DNA from 3 places in the Bombilactobacillus sp. ESL1197 genome. Region 1 is predicted to be linked to each of the others. Evidence: riboswitches for the same ligand, from Rfam matches in the RefSeq annotation. Region 1 holds a riboswitch; each other region holds the start of a gene.
What was found. Region 1 has a riboswitch for thiamine pyrophosphate ahead of cytX (putative hydroxymethylpyrimidine transporter CytX). Riboswitches for the same ligand answer to the same signal wherever they lie in the genome.

Region 1 (6,606 bases):
ATAGCCGTATTCTTTTTCAAAAGTGATGTTAATAGCCATCACAGTGTACTCGTTGAAATTCCAGTAATACCAATTCCAGTTATTTAAGATTTCCCCCAAGGGCTTATTCATCCAACCCCGATCGACGTAGCCGGTTCCATCAGTATCCAGGTTTAATTCTTTACTGTGAATTGTTACATGAGCTGTGGGGGTTGGTGGTACTACAAAAAAGCCAAAATAATTTTCTTGTTCTTGTCCGAAAAGAAAGTGTCCTGTTTCAGGATGCCAGACTGGTGCTTGTGGTGTAACCTCTAAGTCAATCACAAGATCATCAACTTCAGCGTGGGCATGAAATTGTTGCAGTTGAGTACTTTGGTAGTAATTTTGAGCAACGGCCACCCCAGAGTTATTTTTTAAAATGGAAAAGTCTGCAGGATCGAATTCAAGGTGTTTCATAATATTTTTACCGTTAGAAAAATTAATCATCACATCTAAAGTGGGTTTCAGACCTAACTCACCTTGAAAAAAGGGGGCCGTTGTAATGCCAATCACAACACTAGCTTCGGTGGTATCAACTTTAGTAAAAAACCATTCAAATGATTCTTTTAAGCCGTCGAAATGAACGTGCTCTTCCCACGGATTAATTTTATTTTTTTCTTGTCCTAATAAACGGTATTCTGCAGTACTTTTGGCTAAGTGTAATGGTGTTTTTTCTTGAGTCATTGTTATTATATCCTTTCACGTGATTTAATTGGTGGATTGTAGGTTGCTAGTTCAAATAGTATACTATAATGACCATTACAAGCGTTATCAAAGGTAATCAAAAGGCACAAATGCTTTAAAATGTGTCTTTTGATTATATAAAGACCAATTAAGAAATTTATGTAAAAAGAAAATGTTCGGTATAGATACGAACATTACTTTTCAGCGGTTTGTATTTATAAGCTGAGGTGCTGCTACCATTCCGGTTACGGATAGTAATGAAGACCGCGTAATTATAAGCACTTCTTGAGTAGTAAAAATAAATAGTGCTGATGTTCAGGTCTTCACTCAACGTTCTGTTCTTAAGTTTAAGGCCCAACGGATGGTTAAGGCTATGATGATCATCATAGCGGCAAATAAACCAATACCGAGATAGTTTTTAAAGGTTTTGAATAAGAGGCCCCCGATTATACCAGCGCAGGTTTCGCCTAAATACATAGCAGAATTGGATAATGAAGAAATAGTGCTGCCAGCATTGGGCACCGTCGTTTGAAACATGGTCATGAATAAGGGCAAGATTAGTCCGTTTAACAAATAAATTAAGATTAAAATAATTTCTGCGAACCAAAAGTTTGCGGCAGTAATGGTTAGTAAATCTACAATGATTAAAAGTAACGCAATACTCATGAACGATTTTTTCAGACCAAAATGTTGAACGATTTTATCGCTGATGAGAGAGCCAATTAAATTACCCAGGCCAGCGACCAAGAGTGCTGTACCAATTGTTGATAAAGAGAGCTGAAAGTCCGCCTGAAACCAAGTTGAGACAAAGGTCATGACCGTAAACGCGCCTGTTTGGAAAATTAAGTAAACGATTAATTGGCTTAGAGCTTGGTGATTAGTTAAAATTTGTTGATAGATTTGAATAAAGGAGAGATGTTGGCGGGACTTAATTTCTAATTCGGGTAAGGTGAAAAATAACAATAGTAATAACAAGAAAGCTGCTCCTGAGATAACATAGAATGGAGTGTGCCAAGAACTAGCGGCTAAATAACTGCCAATGGGAATCCCAATGACTTGCGCAACAGAGATCCCTGCCGTGGCGTAACCCATGACTTTGACTACTTGTTTTCGCGGAATCACTACGGGAATAGAGGCCCAGACTTGTGGTGTCACAAAAGAAGCACTGACGCCAGCCAAAAAGCGAAAGATTAGCATTAAAGGAAAACTGTTGGCAAACGCACAGAGTAAAGTTGCGAGGGCAAAACTTAATAAGCCCCATAACATGACTTTTTTGCGATCATGGCCGTCAGAAATAGGGCCGGAAATTAAAGCAAAGACTGCATAACCAATGGCATAGGCACTCACTAACCAACCGGAAATTGCAGTTGGAATATGATAAATGTGGCTCAAAGTAGGTAATAATGGCGAAATTAAAAATGTATCCGTACCAATTAAAAACATTGTTAAAAAGAATAAACTAGCATATTTTTTCATCTATTGAAGACTTCCGTTTCATTTAATCAAGTTGTAATTCGCTATTTCTAAATATATCGAAATTAGCTCTAAAATTTTTTAGTGGTCTGTCAAAGTTGTTAAAAATCCGGGCAAGTACTGCGCAAAGGTGGCTTCGTTGATGCTAATCAAACGTGTTTGTGCATCTTTACGGGTCTTGGTTAAACCGGCCTCCCGCATAGCTCGTAAATGATATGAAACGGTGGAATCACTTAAGTTTAAATGCGCTGCAATTTCACCACAGGTCATTTCACGGTGACTGTTAGACAGGATTCGAATAATTTTTAAGCGTCCTTCGTCGGCTAAAGCTTTAAGAATTTTTACTCTAATTTCGTCAGAATTCATTTTTTACTCCTTGTTTGTATTTTTGGAAATATCGAATTAACGATTTGTATTAAAACATTATCAAGCTGAAATGTCAAATTTTAAATTGAAACTGATGGCATAGATTAACGAGTAATTGAATTGGGAAAAAATCACCTCGCTGCTCAGTTGAAATGTGCTAATATTGGCTTTGGAACATGATTAAACTGCCACCAAAGAATTTGTTACTATAGAGCTGAGGTAGTTCACGGAAGGAAAGTAAAAAATGTTCAAGAAAATTTATGATTATGTCAAAGGAAACTATGAAGCTGGCAATTATGATGATGTGCAATTGGCATATATGGCTTGGCAGCAACAAAAAGCCCACAAGAATAATGCATCAATGACAGATTTTGCCATGGGCGAACAGCAGGCTCAAAACGATTATCAGTAGCATGGATCTTTTAAAGTTTATCCTCAATTAGCAGTTGATGTCTTAAACAAACTCTTTGATCATCGTGCGGATGAAATTGCGGAGTTTATTAAAGGTTATAATTCGTACAAATTAAAAATGAAGTAGTTTTAAAAGCTAAAAAAACAGTCTTACATACATATCAATATACTAACTTGATAATTCAAAGCGATATATTGATATATAAAGACTGTTTTTTACATAATTAGTTAGTGTGAGCTTCACTTAAGTTGGCCCATTGTTTGTTGGTTCCTAATTTGACATAATTTTGTCCGTTGATGTTTTTAATACCATAAACTTTGTAAAAGTCGTCAGCTTGGATTTTAGTCGTTGGTGTTCCAAACTGGTTAAACAGTTGAGTCCCCTTTTCAAAAATATATAGCGAACGCACGGCCACTACGTCATTAGTGGCATCCACCCATTGGTTAGCTCCTAAGTCCACCCGCGTAATGGGATTTCCGGTGGCACTGTTACTAGCATACTTACTGATTTTCCAATCAGCAATGTTGGAATTCAAATAACCAGTAATGTGCCAAAGTTGTGGTGAATCATAAATTGGCACCCGTTGGTAATTAGAATAGGCCTCTAATAAGTTATTTGGCTTTTGATTTTTAACGACACCACCTAAAAAGACATCGCTACTTTTGACCCAGGCCTTGGCCCCTAGTTTATAAGATAAGCGCTGAGCATTGGCTGCTGGACTAGCTTGGCCAATGGCGAAGACTTGCCAATTGTTGATTTTAGTTGATAAAGTGGCCCCGGTTGGTTGCGTGCAATCAGCATCACTGTATAAGGGTACTGCAGTATTGCCGGAACTAACTTGTAAATTAGTAGCTGATGTCACGTAGTTTTTTGCTTGAACTGGTTGTACAGCTAACATTAAACAGCCGATTAGGGCAAGTAAGAAGCTGCTACTGGATAACTTTAGTTTCATTTTTAATTTTCATCCTTGTCAAATTAAATTTTATGTTGAAATCTTAACTTGGTTCTTTCAGTGTGTGATCTGGCTTTTAATGATATCAACTCCTTTAGCTTTGTTCATAAAGATTAATTTAAATATAGCATAAATCAGTACTAGTAATTGCAAATAATGGCTATTATTTAATTAATTTTTAATAAAATTTAACAGATAGTGCAATAACTAATCAAAAATTGAGGTTAAATTTGATAGAAATCTTACTTTTGAAAAATGCTACTACTAATTAATGTAACAGCATTAATTATTTAAAATCATACTTTTTACTGAAAGTCGCCGTGATGAGCAGTGCGCTGGTGATGATCACCAGTAATAATAAGGTAGTGCCACCAATGAAGTCTAATTTTTGCAGCAAGTAATATGCTACAACGCCCACTAACCACCACCAGAAATTCCAGAAAAAGTTGAGCCTTTGTTTAATTAAGAAGACACTGACAAATAAAATGGCAAATAATGGCGTAAAAATAGCACCGATAAAGTTTAAAAAGTTTTGGTAATACTTTAAAGAAACATTGAGTGCAATTAATAAGCCCAAGATCGTAATACCAACAGCCCAATAATTGACATGGTTTAAATGCCAGATATTATCTAAACTAGTTGCTGCGGAGTAAGCATCCATAAAGGTTGTGGTAACGGTCGCGAAGATGATAATTAATAAAGCGATGATGCCCAAATTGGTTTGTGCTAGGGTTTGGTTAAAATTAGTTTGTCCAGATTTTAAAACGGCTAATAATCCTAGGACAAACATGGCACAGCTACCGAGAAAGTAACCCAGGACGCTCACTAAACTTTCCTTCACTGGCTGCTGTCCTTGATAGGTATAATCACCAATCAATGGTAGCCAAGATAAGACCATCGTCACGTTGAGTTCTACCGCACTGCCAAAACTGATCGGAGTGAGTTTTAGCTGCTGTGCATGAGGGAAAGAATGTGTCAGCAAAATTCCTGCTACTAAAAGCATCCCGATAGCTAAGAGAATAACTACTAAATTATTGATTCGAAAGAGCCATTGATGGTTCAATAATAGCCAAATAATAATTAATCCCGCTACAATTACTGCCATGACCACGGTATTATGATAATTAAATAACTTCTGTGCCAGACTATTTAAAGCCAATTGCGCATTGACTATCATCACTGCCGTCCAACCGAGTAACTGTAACGCATTCAAACCAGAGAAAATTTCAACTCCAGCCTTACCAAAGATACTTTGTGTGACGGCAATGGCTGGTTGTTGTTTAATTGCTGAAAGATAAGCTGCGGGTAATAAAAATAAAAAACAGCCAATCAAGTGCCCGATAATAATGGCACTAATACCCTTCCCCCATCCTAGGGGAGCCATTAAGGTTCCAGTAACAATTTCAGCAATTGAGATTGCTGTTCCCAGCCACAATAAAAATAAACTACTCAACTTTGTTTGTTGCATTTTGCACACACTTTCCGAATAAATACTTGGTTGTGGCAATAAAAAAGTATTCTTTTACGATTCAGCAACAATTTCGCAAAAAGAATACTTTCAATTGATCACAATTCCTACGTTTGTCTTAACAAAACAGGTTCGAAGGGTCTGATTTTCATCATTCTCAGCACAGATAGGCTCCCCTTTGCGATAATTATATGTTTACAGATGCTAGTTTATAACGTTTACATAAAAAGTACAACATTTAATTGATATGTATTTGGGCATGAAACCAATGTTGGAAAAAGAATAGATATCCGCAACTTGCTTATCCTGTGTGAAAATTAAGCAAGAAGCTTCTGCTATGTATTTTTTAACAAAGAACGTTACTTTAAATGTTAATAATTGGTTCACTGACTTTATTTGAATATTTAAATGGTGATAAAACTATATTTTTTAAATTATTATGCCTTATTATTTAATAATAGTATTTTTTGACCATATAGATCTACGTTTAAAAGAGCTTATATATATATATATATATATATTTGGAATCTAATTTCTACAGTAAGTAAAATACATTATAGTAATAAATACTAATTAACTAAACAAAATAATTTGTTATCAAAGCCTTATATATTTAAGATATATTATTATTTTTAATGATTAAAGAATTATTGCTCATAGGACTTGTACCTTTGGGTATCATTTTGATACCCAAAATACATTTGCCTAATTTTTTATAGAAACTGAACTTTAGTATTTTTCAAATTTATCTAAAGTATTTTTATTGCATTAACATTAAGTGAAAAATACATCCAAATATATAACCGTGTTCAACGTTCAGTAAAAAAACTGATTAAGTGTTTAATAATCTAAATTTCACGTAACATATTTTTAGTTGTTATTTAAATTTTGAAATTGTTTGATACTTATCAAAGTTAAAAAAGGCTCTAAATAAATAATTATTTAGATGCTTATAAGTTTACCTTTTATTTTTAAAGAAAGTATTAAATATGTTAATCATTAAACATCAGTACTATTTATTAATACAAATTATTTTCATTTCAAATTATAATTATTAAAACCAATTAGTTAATCAAATGGATTATTTTATTATAAATCGAAATAATTCTTTAATCATTAAAAATAATAATATATCTTAAATATATAAGGCTTTGATAACAAATTATTTTGTTTAGTTAATTAGTATTTATTACTATAATGTATTTTACTTACTGTAGAAATTAGATTCCAAAT
Region 2 (6,606 bases), on a different contig from region 1:
CAAATTTTTAAAAATTTGTGGGCATTTTTTGTTTTAACTTTTTTTAACTAGCGAAATTAATAATTATCGTACAAAAAAGCCAGTATCTGAGTATAATTATTTATATGAAAAAAACTACAAAGTTCGTCATATTCTTTTTAGCAATCTTCTTAGTTGGTGGTCTAGGTTATTATTTGTTTATCGCCGCCGATGGTCTGCATAATCCGTTCACTTACCATCAAGAGGTTTTATTAGATGTACCTTACGAAAATCAACTAGAGGATAATCCTTTAAAAAATGGCTGTGAAGTGACTTCATTGTCAATGTTATTGCGATACTATGGTTTTCACGAAACTAAAAATGACTTGGCAGCTCAGATTGACCGTCAGCCTTTTTTGGTAGATGCGACGCACCATGGTGATCCGCGTAAGGGTTTTGTTGGTAATATCAAAGATGGTTATGCAGCTATGGGCGTTTACGTGGAACCAATTAGTAAGTTGTGTCGGCAAATTGTCGGTAACAAATATCAGGTTCACAGTGGCGAAAATTTACAGCCAGCCGATTTAAAACGTTTGATACACCATGAGAAACCAGTTTGGATTTTGGCTACGTTAGATTTTCAACCAGTGACCAAAAATGATTTGCTCAAATGGAAGACGCCTTCAGGAACAATGACCGTCAGTCCTTTGATTCATTCGGTAGTTGTGACTGGTATTGATCAACATTATTTTTATGTAAATGACCCACTCAAGAAAAAAGATCGGAAAGTTCCAATTAAAAAATTATTGCGTTCCTTTACGGGAATGCGAGCTCAATATTTATATTTAAGTCAAAAATAAATTTGGGTGTTCCTAAATCAACAAAAGCTACTATAATGAATTTTAGAAAGTCTACGGGGTGCTAAATAGCTGAGAACATACTCGTGAACCTGATCTAGATAATACTAGCGCAGGAATAGACACAAAATAAGCTGGCAGCTAATTGTTGATAACTGATCTTGAGATAAGGGAATTGTTTTGAGATCTGGCTGAAGCTGATTAGTTCTTGAACTTATTTTGGCTTCAAGATGTTTTTAAGGCTGTGAACCCCCTTCGACTTTAATTCAATAGTTGGAGGAAACAGTGATGACGAAACAAAGTTTGCAGGTCAAAAGATTAACAGTGATAGCATTAATGATTGCGTTGGATTTTATCCTATCACCAATTTTGAGAGTCGAGGGCATGGCTCCCATGTCGAGTGTTGTCAATATCATTGCGGCGGTATTAATGAATCCGTTCGCTGCGACGTTGATGGCCTTGATTTGTGGGTTAATGCGGATGCTATTTTTAGGTATTCCGCCATTAGCTTTAACAGGAGCGGTTTTTGGCGCTTTTTTAGCGGCATTCTTTTACAAAGTTTGGCCGCATTCGTGGGCAGCTGCTCTGGGAGAAATAATTGGTACGGGCATTATTGGTTCATTATTATCTTATCCAGTAATGGCCTGGTTCACAGGATCAGCTAGTGGCTTATATTTATTCGTTTATACGCCCCGTTTTTTAGGCGCAGCCATTATGGGTTCTATTGTATCTTGTTTATTATTAATTAAATTGGGTAAATTATCTACCTTTCAAAAGATCCAAAAGTTATTTCGTTAAAAAATAAAAAATGAGGCTCGGACCAAAATTGTCCGAGCCTCATTTTAGTATTAAAAAAATTCTTCAATTGACTTTAAGCTTGGGGGAGCTCGTTTAAAATAGTGCCCTTTTGCAAATCATCAATTTCGGCTACGCGAAAGTTGTTTTCTTCTAGTTCATGAACAATTTTTGCTAGCGTAGCTGGTGTCAGTCCCGATTGTAACGTAAATAAATTCCGCCGTACGAGAGCTGTTTTGCGGGCATCCAAGGTTAAGCAACCAGCAATATTAGCATAGCGACTAATAATTGAAGACATAGCTGCTAATTCGCCGCTTTGTCCCGAGGAAATTACCGTTAAGACGTAACTACCAGTATTAATATTCCAGGCTTCAGATAACATATTTAATAATTTAGTATGTGTTAAAATTCCGTAAAAATGGTTGTTCTCGTCTAAAACAGCAATGTAAGGTAAATCTTTAATATTAAAAAAGACTTTAAAAAAGGGAGCGTTCACGGGAATGGTTTTGGTTGCATTCTTGATTAGATAGGTAACTGGTAAGTTCATATCACCCCCACGTGATTTGTGACGGTAAATGTGCATTTTATAAATATTGCCCCGAAAGATTGTTCCCGTTTCATCTAAAATCGGGACACACCGAAAACCAGTATCTTCTAAAATTTGTAAAGCTTCAGCTAAAGTAACTGATTCTTGAACCGTAGTTAAAAATTGTTTTTTTAAAACAAGTGATTTAATCAGCATGATTGTCTCCTTTACTACTCATCGCTGGAAGCAAAATAAGCTGCTGGCCAAAAGGCAACAAACAAAGGTACAATACCTAACCACCAATTTTCTAAAGCAATGCCACCTAAAACGCATAACACACATAAGACTAATAAAATAATCATGAACTTCTTCATTGATGAACCTCCAATCATTATCTATTATCTTTTATTGTAAAGCCAAGTTCCGGGTTTGACAAATTAATGACGATTAATTTGGCCATAAAAAAAGACTGAAGTGATTGTTACTCTGATTGCTCCAATCTCTGATTCAGTCTTTTGTTTAATTAAATTATTTAATGCCAACTTCTTTAAAGCTATCTTCAGCAACTTTCCGTAATTGCGCTGCAGAATTGTCCATTTTAGCTTTTTCGGCATCAGTTAAAGGAATTTCCAAAATCTTTTGGACACCATTGCGGTTAATCACAGTTGGTGAACTGATGTATAGATCTTGGACACCGTATTGACCGTTCATCCCAACGGATAATGGTAAAACAGTATTTTCATCACGTAACAAAGCTTGGCAGATTCGTGCTAAAGCAGTACCAATACCATAGAAGGTAGCACCTTTAGTATTAATAATGTCGTAAGCAGCATTAACGATGGTATCATTGAGTTCAGCTAATTTTTCTTCGGTTAATTCTGGATGAGTAGCACGCAATTCAGCCATTGTTAAGCCCCCAACTGTTACATGAGACCAGGCAGCAAATTCACTATCACCGTGTTCACCCAAGATATAGCCGTGAACTGAACGAGGGTCAACATTTAATTCTTGACCAACAAATTTCCGTAAACGAGCAGTATCTAGTGAAGTACCAGTACCGATAACCCGTTCTCTTGGGAAACCAGAAATCTTCCAAGTACCATAAGTTAAAATATCTACTGGGTTAGCAGCAACTAAAAAGATTCCATTAAATCCAGAATCAACGATTGGTTTAATGATCGTTTGTAGAATCTTTAAATTCTTATTAACTAAATCTAATCTCGTCTCACCGGGCTTTTGTGGAGCACCAGCAGTAATGACAACGATATCAGCATCTTTGGCGTCACTATATTCAGCAGAATAAAGTTTAGTTGGATAACTTAAAGGTGTGGCATCAGCAAGGTCCAATGCGTCACCTTTGGTCTTATCTTTAGCAATATCAGTAATGCCAATTTCGTTAGCAATACCTTGTAAAGTCATTGCGTAAGCAAATGTTGAACCAACAGCACCATCACCAACTAATAAAATTTTAGTATGGTTTTTATCTGTAATACTTGTCATGAATTCTACCCCTTTTTTTACTTTGTTAATAACTGCACGACTTGATTTTACCACGCAAGTTTCTGAAAAAAAAGTGGTTTGTGTAATTTGACACTATTAAATTAGACTAAAATAGCCTGAGAAAGCTATTTGAGTTCCATTACTATGACGGATATTTTTTCAAGATAAATGTTATAATCAAGCAGCAATGCTTGTTAAAATTATGTTGAAATCAAAAATTACGAGCTATTAATATTAATTGCTGGGCTTTGTTTTCAACCACAACGAACATTAATTATTAGTGATAACCTAAACACTAGCATTTTAAGTCGAAGGGACTTAAATTTTTTAGAGAAAGATTGAATTGGAAAAATTAAGCAATATTAGTTAATAAATTATGTAATTAAAACTTGAAAACTAGGTGAAAAATTATGAAGGCAATTTTTGGATTAGGCAATCCGGGCGTACAATATGATCAGACAAAACATAATATGGGGTTTATGACAATTGATCAATTGGCCCAGTATTATCAAGTGGAATTAAACAAAAAAGAATGTTCCGCACTAGATGTGCGTTTTAAATTACAGGGCGAAGCAATTTATTTAGTTAAGCCCTTAACATTTATGAATACTTCAGGTAATGCGGTACGAATGCTCATGGATTATTATCAAATTCGTCCGGAAGAAATTTTAGTGATTCAAGATGATTTAGATATGCCAATTGGGAAGGTCCGTTTACGTCAACAAGGCTCAGCTGGTGGACATAATGGTATAAAAAGTATTATCTCTGCGGTCGGAACCAAAGAATTCAAGCGGGTTAAGATTGGAATTGGGCATCCTAAACGTTCACAAGTGATTAATTGGGTGTTAGATCCATTTTCTGAGGCTGATGCGCCCCAGGCGCAAGCTGGCATCCAGCGGGCAGCTGAAGCGATTGAACAATGGATTACTACGGATAATTTTCAACAAACAATGAATGATTTTAATTAGGAGAAAGATAGTGCAACTAGTTGATTTTTTAAAACAAAATCATGATTTGAAAAAATTTATTGCGCAATTACAACCGCAATCAAAACAATTATTGACGGGTCTTAGTGGATCGGCTAAAGCATTATTTTTAGCCACTTTAGTTGAGCAAACACAACAACCAGTGTTGCTCGTTACTGATAATAATTACCATGCAGATTTGTTATGTGATGATTTACACCAATTGCTACCAGCACAGCAACTGTATAACTTTTCAGTGGAAGCCTTAATTGCGACGCAAGTAGCAACTAGCTCACCGCAGGCTTTACGGCAACGGATTTTAGCTTTGAATTTTTTACAGACGAAACGTCCGGGAATTGTGGTGACTTCGGTTAGTGGTCTGGAATATTTGTTACCAACACCAGAACAATTTGCTGAAGCGCAAGTAAGTTTAAAAGTCGGCCAAGAAATTACGGTGGAACACCTGCTACAACAACTAGTGACTTTGGGATATCGGCGGGATAGTTTAGTTGCCCATCCTGGTGAGTTTGCTTTGCGCGGCGATATCTTAGACTTTTATCCGTTAACCAGTAACCAACCAGTTAGATTAGAATTGTTTGGCGATGAGCTTGATACGATTCATGAATTTGACCCGCAAAGTCAACGCAGCCAAGCGCAGTTATCACAAATTACCATTACACCAGCGCAAGATCAATTAGTCACGCCAGAAGCCTTGAAGCAAAGTGGTCAACACTTACAAAAGCGTTTGCAAGCTGATTTAAAGAAAATTAAAGATGACGCTACTAAAAAGGCGTTACGGACCAATTTTCAAGCTGATATTGACCAAATGTTACGTGCACAACTGCCAGCTAATTTAAATCAATATGTGGATTTATTATATTCTACGACTACGACGTTAACTGATTATTTAGCGCCCACTGGGGTTTTGGTTTACGATGACTATAATCGTTTGCAAGAACAAGAGCGCGCCAATGTTGAAGAAAATACGGCGTGGATGAGCGGACAATTGGAAACAGGGAAGTTATTGCCACAACAACAATTGCGGCAAACATTTAATCAAGTGACGACTAAAATCCAGCAGCCGCAAATTTATCTATCATTATTTCAAAGAAGTAGTTATACTTTTCGCTTACAGCAATTGCTGCATGTAAATAGCCGCAGTGTTCAACAATTTTTTAGTAATTTACCGTTATTAAAGACGGAGATCAACCGGTGGCAAAAGCAAGGATACACGATTGTTTTATTAATCAGTAATCAAAGTAATTTACAAAAATTACAACGAACTTTAGCCGATTTTGAGATCACAGCCAAAACCGCAACGCTTACCACTTTACAAAAAGGTCAGACTCAATTAGTAGCTGGCGGTTTTCATGCTGGCGTTGATCTGCCCCAAGAAAAAGTGGTTATTATTACTGATAAGGAGTTATTCAATCGCCAGCCGCAACGCAAACGTGTCCGTTCAACGATTAGTAATGCGCAACGATTAAAAAGTTATACGGATTTGAAACCGGGAGATTACGTAGTCCATGTTAATCATGGTATTGGTAAATTCTTGGGTACGCAGACATTAGAAGTGGACGGTAAGCACCAGGACTATATGACCATTGAGTATCGTGATGATGGCAAGTTGTTTATTCCCGTTACGCAATTGAACATGGTCCAAAAATATGTGTCTGCTGAAGGCAAATCACCGAAGTTAAATAAGTTAGGTGGTAGTGAATGGCATAAGACTAAGCAAAAAGTTCAAAAAAACATCGAAGATATTGCTGATGATTTGGTAAAATTATATGCTCAGCGAGAATCAGAACCGGGTTTTGCTTTTTCCCCAGATGATGATTTGCAAACAAAGTTTGACGAACAATTTGCTTATATTGAAACACCAGATCAATTGCGCAGTATTGCGGAAGTGAAAGCGGATATGGAAAAACCCCATCCCATGGAACGGCTATTAGTGGGTGATGTGGGGTTTGGTAAGACAGAAGTCGCTTTACGCGCAGCTTTTAAA
Region 3 (6,606 bases), on a different contig from region 1:
TTATTATCGACAGCATTACCAAAGTTGATGTCCACATTTAATGTTTCGACAGCAACGGTTCAGTGGTTAACGACTGGCTTCTTGATGGTGAACGGAATTATGATTCCATTGTCTGCTTATTTAGCAACGACTGTTAATACTAAATGGTTATATATCTCAGCAATGGTTATTTTCTTATTTGGGACAGTTTTAGCTTTTATTGCTCCTAGTTTTGGCATTTTGTTAGCTGCGCGGTTAATCCAAGCAGTTGGTGTGGGAATTACCATGCCATTATTACAAACAATTATGTTATCGTTGTTCCCGGCAGAATCGCGGGGAGCCGCGCTAGGCTTAGTTGGTATTGTTGTCGGCTTTGCGCCAGCGATTGGACCAACTCTATCTGGTTGGATCGTCGATAACATGAATTGGCGTGATTTATTTGGTTTATTAATTCCATTTGTGGTGGTCGTAGTTATTTTGGCTTTAATCTTTATGAAGCCAGTTATAAAAACCCACAAACAAAAATTGGATTGGTTGTCCTTATTCTTATCCACAGCAGGTTTTGGAGCCTTATTGTACGGCTTCTCCGCCGCAGGAAATGATGGTTGGACTTCTGCTAATGTTTTAAGTACATTAATTATTGGTGTAATTGGTGTTGTTCTCTTTATTTGGCGGCAATTAGTAATTCCCAAGCCGTTCTTGGAATTACGAGTTTTTAAGACAGCAGACTTTACTTTAGCAGCTATTTTGTCCTCCATTGTGACAATTGCGATGTTAGGTGTTTCTACAGTCTTACCACTTTATTTACAAATTGTGCACGGTATGAGTGCTTTGAAGTCTGGTTTAATTTTACTACCAGCAGCGTTAGTCATGGCCTTCATGAGTCCTATTACAGGACGGACCTTTGACGCATTTGGCGGTCGGCGTTTAGCGGTTATTGGCTTGGTTATTTTGACGTTAGCAACGTTGCCATTCGTGTGGTTAACTGCTGACACACCAACCAGTTACATTGTTATTTTACAGGTAGTACGGACATTAGGAATCTCGATGGTCTTGATGCCAGTTACCACTTCCGGAATGAATGCTTTACCAGATGATTTAATTGCTGACGGTACGGCAGCTAACAACACGGCACGTCAGATTGCGTCTTCGATTGGTTCAGCGATTATGATTACGTTATTGACTAATGTTACTAAAGGTCAACAACCAGGTAAGCATTTATTGCATGCGGCACCATTCCAATATAAACATGACTTCTTAAATGCGACTTTAGCAGGTTATCATGCTTCCTTTATGTTCTCCTTAGTCTTTGCTGTGATTGGTGTGGTTTTGGCCTTCTTCTTAAAAGAAAAGAACCAGGCTAAAGATGTTGATGTGAACAAAGTAGTAAAGGGGGGTGAATAGGCATGATTTTAGTAACTTTAGTTATCGGTGCAGTCGCTACCTTTATGAGTTTTGTCTATTTAAGAAAACCACTTTTACGGACATTCGCTACGCTTATTGCTTTAATTATTTTCGGATTGTCACTCGTCTTTTTAGTCTTGAATGATTATAATCACTTCGGTATGCACCAAGTGACCGAAAGTAAAACTACCCAGATTTACCCAGCTAAATCAGCTAATGGCTTGAACTTAATGTTGTATAAGACTGTGGGTACCAATGGAAAAGAAACGGTGCAAGTTTATAAAACTGATCCAGATCAGAAAAAGCCCGTTCATTCACAAGTTAATGAAGAAACAATTTCTAATAACCACATTAAGTCCACCACTAAACAGGACGGTTCTTTAAAAGAGACGGTTACGCGTTGGAAGTATAAATCAAATGCGGATAAGATTTGGTTTGGCGTTTCTGGGATGGATAATAAATTAGTTAAACGGGTTAATACGTTCTATTTGCCTAAGAATTGGTTACATTTATCAATGAATCAAGTTAAGCAATTACAAAAGAAAATGGCCCAAATGAAAACGCCAGCTGGTCAAGCGCAAGTTAAAACACAAGCTCAAGCTTATGTTAAACAAAAATTGGCTGCTGCAGCGAAGAAAGATCCTAGTTTAATGACTAATAAGGCCCAGATGGCAGCTTTGAGTAAACAATATGCGCAAGAATTTCAAACGCAATTGATTAAAAAAGCAGTTGGTCAATAAACTGTGTGACAACAACTAAATGTTCCAAATAGACTTTTGAGAAATTTCTCAAAAGTCTATTTTTTTGGATGTTTTCTTGTGTTTTAACATCAATTCGGTTACACTCGAATTAAATTAAATCAGATTATCATCGCAAAGGGGAGCTCTAAATAGCTGAGAGTGATTAAGTTCAGACCCTTGGAACCTGTTTGTTAGTACAAGCGTAGGAATTGTGATGAGTGGTAGACACTCTTTTTTGCGAGATAGTTAAAAAGGAGTGTTTTTTGATGTCAAAAAATAAGTTACAAACGTTGGTTGAAGGTGCAATCATCGTGGCGCTAGCCATGGCTTTGTCGTATATTCCTCACAGTTTAGGAATTTCCTCAATTGAGATTTTGTATGGAGTCGTTCCTTTGTGTTTATATTCTTGGCGCCGGGGTGTTAAAGCCGGCATTATCGCTGGTATTGTGTGGGGATTATTGGATTTGATTTTACGAGGCTTAAGTAGTGGTTCGGTTTTAAATGTGTGGCAAGGAATATTGGAATATCCTGTGGCCTTTGGGGTCTTAGGCTTAGCTGGTCTTTGGGCACCTGTGATTGAGCAGCGGATTCAACAACACCGATCGATTTTGCCAGCAGTATTAGTTAGTAGTAGTGTTGCATTATTTATCAAATACTTTTGTCATTTTGTGGCGGGCGTCTTGGTGTGGAGTTCTTATGCTCCCAAAGCATTTAATCCGTGGACATGGTCGTTATTAGTTAATGGTGGTAGTGCAGTTGCCAGTTTAGTTTTTGCGTTAATCGTCTTTGGCTGTTTAAAAAATATTTTAGTTAAATTATTAAATTTAAAAACAAAATAAATTAAAGATAGTCATTTGAGTTTAATTTCTTTATAATGTTATTGAAAACGTTTATAAAGAGAGGTGCTCTGAATGTACTATGTAGTAATGCAATCGCATGATATCCGTGATAATCTAGCCACTGAGCAGTATTTAATGAATAATAAGGATTTTGATGAACCACTAGTATTGTTTTATATTGAAAGTCCTTGTATTATTGTTGGTCATAATCAAAACACAATTGAAGAATTGAATAACGACTATGTCCGTCAACATCAAATCACGGTTACTCGACGACTTTCGGGGGGCGGCGCAGTATATCAAGACTTAGGTAATCTTTGTTTTAGTTTTGTAGTCGATGCAAAAGATGAAAAGTTTGGTGACTTTAAAAAAATAACCCAACCGCTGGTTGACGCCTTACACCGCTTAGGGGCAACTGGGGCACAAGTTTCCGGGCGCAATGATATTTTAATAGACGGTAAAAAGTTTTCGGGCAATGCCATGTATACCAAGAATGGCAAAACTTTCTCACATGGTACTTTATCGTATGATGTCGATTTAGACGTCTTGACAAAAGCCTTGCATGTACCCAAAGATAAGATTGCTTCTAAAGGTATTAAGTCGGTGCGCAGTCGGGTAACGAATATTCGGCCGTATTTAGATGCACAGTATCAAAATTTAACGACGGAACAATTTCGCGATATTTTGTTATTAAGTCTCTTTCAAGCTGATGATTTAGCGGACATTAAAGATCATGAATACCAAATTACCGCCCAAGACCAGCAAGCAATTGCGCAATTAAAAACAGACATTTACGCTAATTGGGATTGGGTGTACGGCAAATCACCCGAGTTTACCGTGAAGAATCGCCAACACTTTGAGATGGGGACCATTGATGCACGGTTTGTCATTGAGCAAGGCAAGATTAGTCAAGCTAAGTTTTACGGTGATTTCTTTGGTACACAAGATGTTGAACAATTAGAACAACAACTTCAAGGTGTGACTTATGATTATGATCATCTTGCTCAAAAATTACAAACGATTGATTTAGACCAGTATTTTACCGGTATTAAAGCAGATGATTTGATCAAGCTAGTGACACCTTAAAAATCTTTTCCAAAGGAGTGCAGAACCGTGTATTATTTTTGCATGCCAGCACAAGATATTCGTGAAAATCTGGCAACCGAACAATATTTAATGAACAATAAGGACTTTGATGAACCATTGGTTTTGTTCTATATTCAAAAACCGTGTATTATTGTGGGACGCAATCAAAATACTTTGGAAGAATTAAACTTAGATTACGTGAAAGCACACCAAATTACGGTTACCCGACGGCTTTCGGGTGGTGGCGCCGTGTATGATGACTTAGGTAACGTCTCTTTTAGTTTTGTGATTAATGCGCAAGATGAGCGGTTTGGCGATTTTCAAAAAATGACCCAACCGATTGTAGCAGCTTTACAGCGGATGGGAGCCACGGGGGTAGAAGTTTCTGGGCGCAATGATTTATTAATTGCTGGTAAAAAGTTTTCCGGCAATGCCATGTATACTAAAAATGGCAAAACTTTCTCGCACGGGACGTTGACTTATGATGTGAACTTAGATGTTTTGAGCCAAGCACTCAAGGTGGCGCCTGATAAAATTGCGTCTAAGGGTATTAAGTCAGTCCGTAGTCGCGTGACGAACTTGAAACCTTACTTGGCACCTGAATATCAAAACTTAACTATTGAACAATTTCGCGATGCTTTATTGTTGAGTCTGTTTGAAGCACGAGACTTAGCAGACATCAAGGATAAAGAGTATCACTTGAACGCTCAAGATCAGGCGGGGATTGCCCAACTAAACCAAGAATTATATTCCAATTGGGATTGGGTTTATGGACAATCGCCACAATTTACCATTCAAAAGCGTCAGCATTTTAATGCGGGGACCATTGATGCGCGGTTATTGATTGACCATGGGAAAATTGATCAAATTAAGTTTTATGGAGATTTCTTTGGCCAACAAGATGTTAGTGAATTACCAGCATATTTAGTTGGCATTGACTATACGGAATCAGCTTTAACGCAGGCCTTAGCTTCGGTTGATGTGGATCAATATTTTACCAATTTTACGGCACAGCAATTAGTTGATTTGTTAAAGCCATGAAAGATTAGAACAAAAGTCGTTGCAATTCCCGCAGCATTCTTTGGGTTCCAGTTTCTAACAATTAAAAAACAGCTAGCAATAGTTTGGACTAAGGCTAGCTGTTTTTTCTGCTTAGAATTTAATTCTTGGATTCAGTTCGATGCGTTAATTTAAATTTTGTCCACGGTTTGATGAAGTCCAACAAGAATAGTTCTTCCGGTTTTAATTGTCCGACTTTATTTTTACGTGAATCTTGATGAGGCTCTAAAGCAATTTGCAGTTCATTTTTATAAACACCAAAGTTATCATTGCCGATTAAAACATCGCCACGTTGGAAAACTTGGTCATTATCATGCGGTGGATTGGCCACAGCTTGATAGGTAACGCGCGGCATAGTGGAACGAATGACTAATTGATTAATATCACCGCGCCGAAAATGTTGTGGCTTGAACATGATGTCTGTTTCAACCGGATTAACAGTATCATTTAACTCCAAGTCAAATTCTAATTGATAGCGATCAGTTTGGGCTAAGGCTTGCAACTCACTTTCACTAGCGTAAGCATTGCCGATAATCACGTCGTCAATCATTTGGGAGGCAAATAAGTGCTTGGCTTGCACAGCAATAGGTAATTTTCGATCCATTTCTAAAGTTGGTAAGCCATCGTTGACATTCCACGGCCCTTGGTCGCCCACATGACTTGCCACAAAGGCGGCAGTATGAATCCCAGCTTTTTTGAAGCGTCGATTACACTCCATAAAATAATCATAGGGTAAACCAGTTCCTATTTGCGGATAAAAATTGTGACAGCCATAGATAAAGGGCGTATTGGCTTGAAAACTTAAAATATTATTTAAGTAATCAACATTATTACTGAGGTTCAGTTCAATAATTAAGCCGTAAGGGTTATAGGACAGCATGGCTTCAGTGGCTCCATCAAAAGCTTGATCCAACCTGATGCCCGCTGCATGTAATTCAGCAAAAAATGATAAATCATCGTAAGAAATATTCAATTCATCAAAGATGTTAGGAGCGACGTCAATAATGGTTTGATAACCGAGCTTGTTACCCACGTCAATAATTTTTTGAAATTTAGCTTTAGTTTGTTCCGGAGAACCGGTAACTTCTAACATACTCATGAAAATTCGGGAAAAGCCGTATTTGTGTCCCAATTCTAAGTATTTTTTATCTTCTGCAAAATTGCTATGATCTGGATAAATCGATAGTCCTAATTGTCGTTTTGTCATAATAAACTCCTTTAGCAAATTCATCAGCGAGCAAATTCTTGGGCATTGTGTTAACTAATTAATTAAATTGTAATTTTAGTTTAACTGAATGAGCCTAATTTGCAAGAATGACGGAAAAAGATATTTTTCTTTGAGAAACGTGTTTCTGATTTTTTACCACATAATCTTGATTTTTAGAAACAAAATAGTAAAATGTTTCTTGTAAGCGTTACATAAAAACGTTTTTATAAATTGGGAGGCTGTTTGATGACTAACAAGAAACAATTACGACCAGATTTTTTGTGGGGAGGCG

Region 2: linked by a shared signal. The riboswitch ahead of thiW (energy coupling factor transporter S component ThiW) and the one ahead of cytX (putative hydroxymethylpyrimidine transporter CytX) in region 1 are both predicted to bind thiamine pyrophosphate.
Region 3: linked by a shared signal. The riboswitch ahead of thiT (energy-coupled thiamine transporter ThiT) and the one ahead of cytX (putative hydroxymethylpyrimidine transporter CytX) in region 1 are both predicted to bind thiamine pyrophosphate.

What each region holds. Positions count from the first base shown of each region.
Region 1 is NZ_JBYLTY010000002.1:363,052-369,657, forward strand. Features, by position in the region: gene AC3B6B_RS07445 (hypothetical protein) at 1-702, opposite strand, end outside; gene AC3B6B_RS07450 (MFS transporter) at 1,030-2,178, opposite strand; gene AC3B6B_RS07455 (ArsR/SmtB family transcription factor) at 2,257-2,541, opposite strand; gene AC3B6B_RS07460 (hypothetical protein) at 2,786-2,953, shown strand; gene AC3B6B_RS07465 (hypothetical protein) at 3,177-3,905, opposite strand; gene cytX (putative hydroxymethylpyrimidine transporter CytX) at 4,192-5,373, opposite strand; TPP riboswitch at 5,461-5,561, opposite strand.
Region 2 is NZ_JBYLTY010000001.1:581,983-588,588, forward strand. Features, by position in the region: gene AC3B6B_RS02405 (C39 family peptidase) at 105-818, shown strand; TPP riboswitch at 863-951, shown strand; gene thiW (energy coupling factor transporter S component ThiW) at 1,104-1,613, shown strand; gene cbpA (cyclic di-AMP binding protein CbpA) at 1,687-2,352, opposite strand; gene AC3B6B_RS02420 (hypothetical protein) at 2,367-2,510, opposite strand; gene AC3B6B_RS02425 (L-lactate dehydrogenase) at 2,665-3,636, opposite strand; gene pth (aminoacyl-tRNA hydrolase) at 4,047-4,604, shown strand; gene mfd (transcription-repair coupling factor) at 4,615-6,606, shown strand, end outside.
Region 3 is NZ_JBYLTY010000001.1:394,831-401,436, forward strand. Features, by position in the region: gene AC3B6B_RS01640 (MDR family MFS transporter) at 1-1,383, shown strand, start outside; gene AC3B6B_RS01645 (DUF4811 domain-containing protein) at 1,386-2,123, shown strand; TPP riboswitch at 2,250-2,349, shown strand; gene thiT (energy-coupled thiamine transporter ThiT) at 2,390-2,962, shown strand; gene lplA (lipoate--protein ligase) at 3,035-4,048, shown strand; gene lplA (lipoate--protein ligase) at 4,076-5,089, shown strand; gene AC3B6B_RS01665 (DUF871 domain-containing protein) at 5,208-6,314, opposite strand; gene AC3B6B_RS01670 (6-phospho-beta-glucosidase) at 6,561-6,606, shown strand, end outside.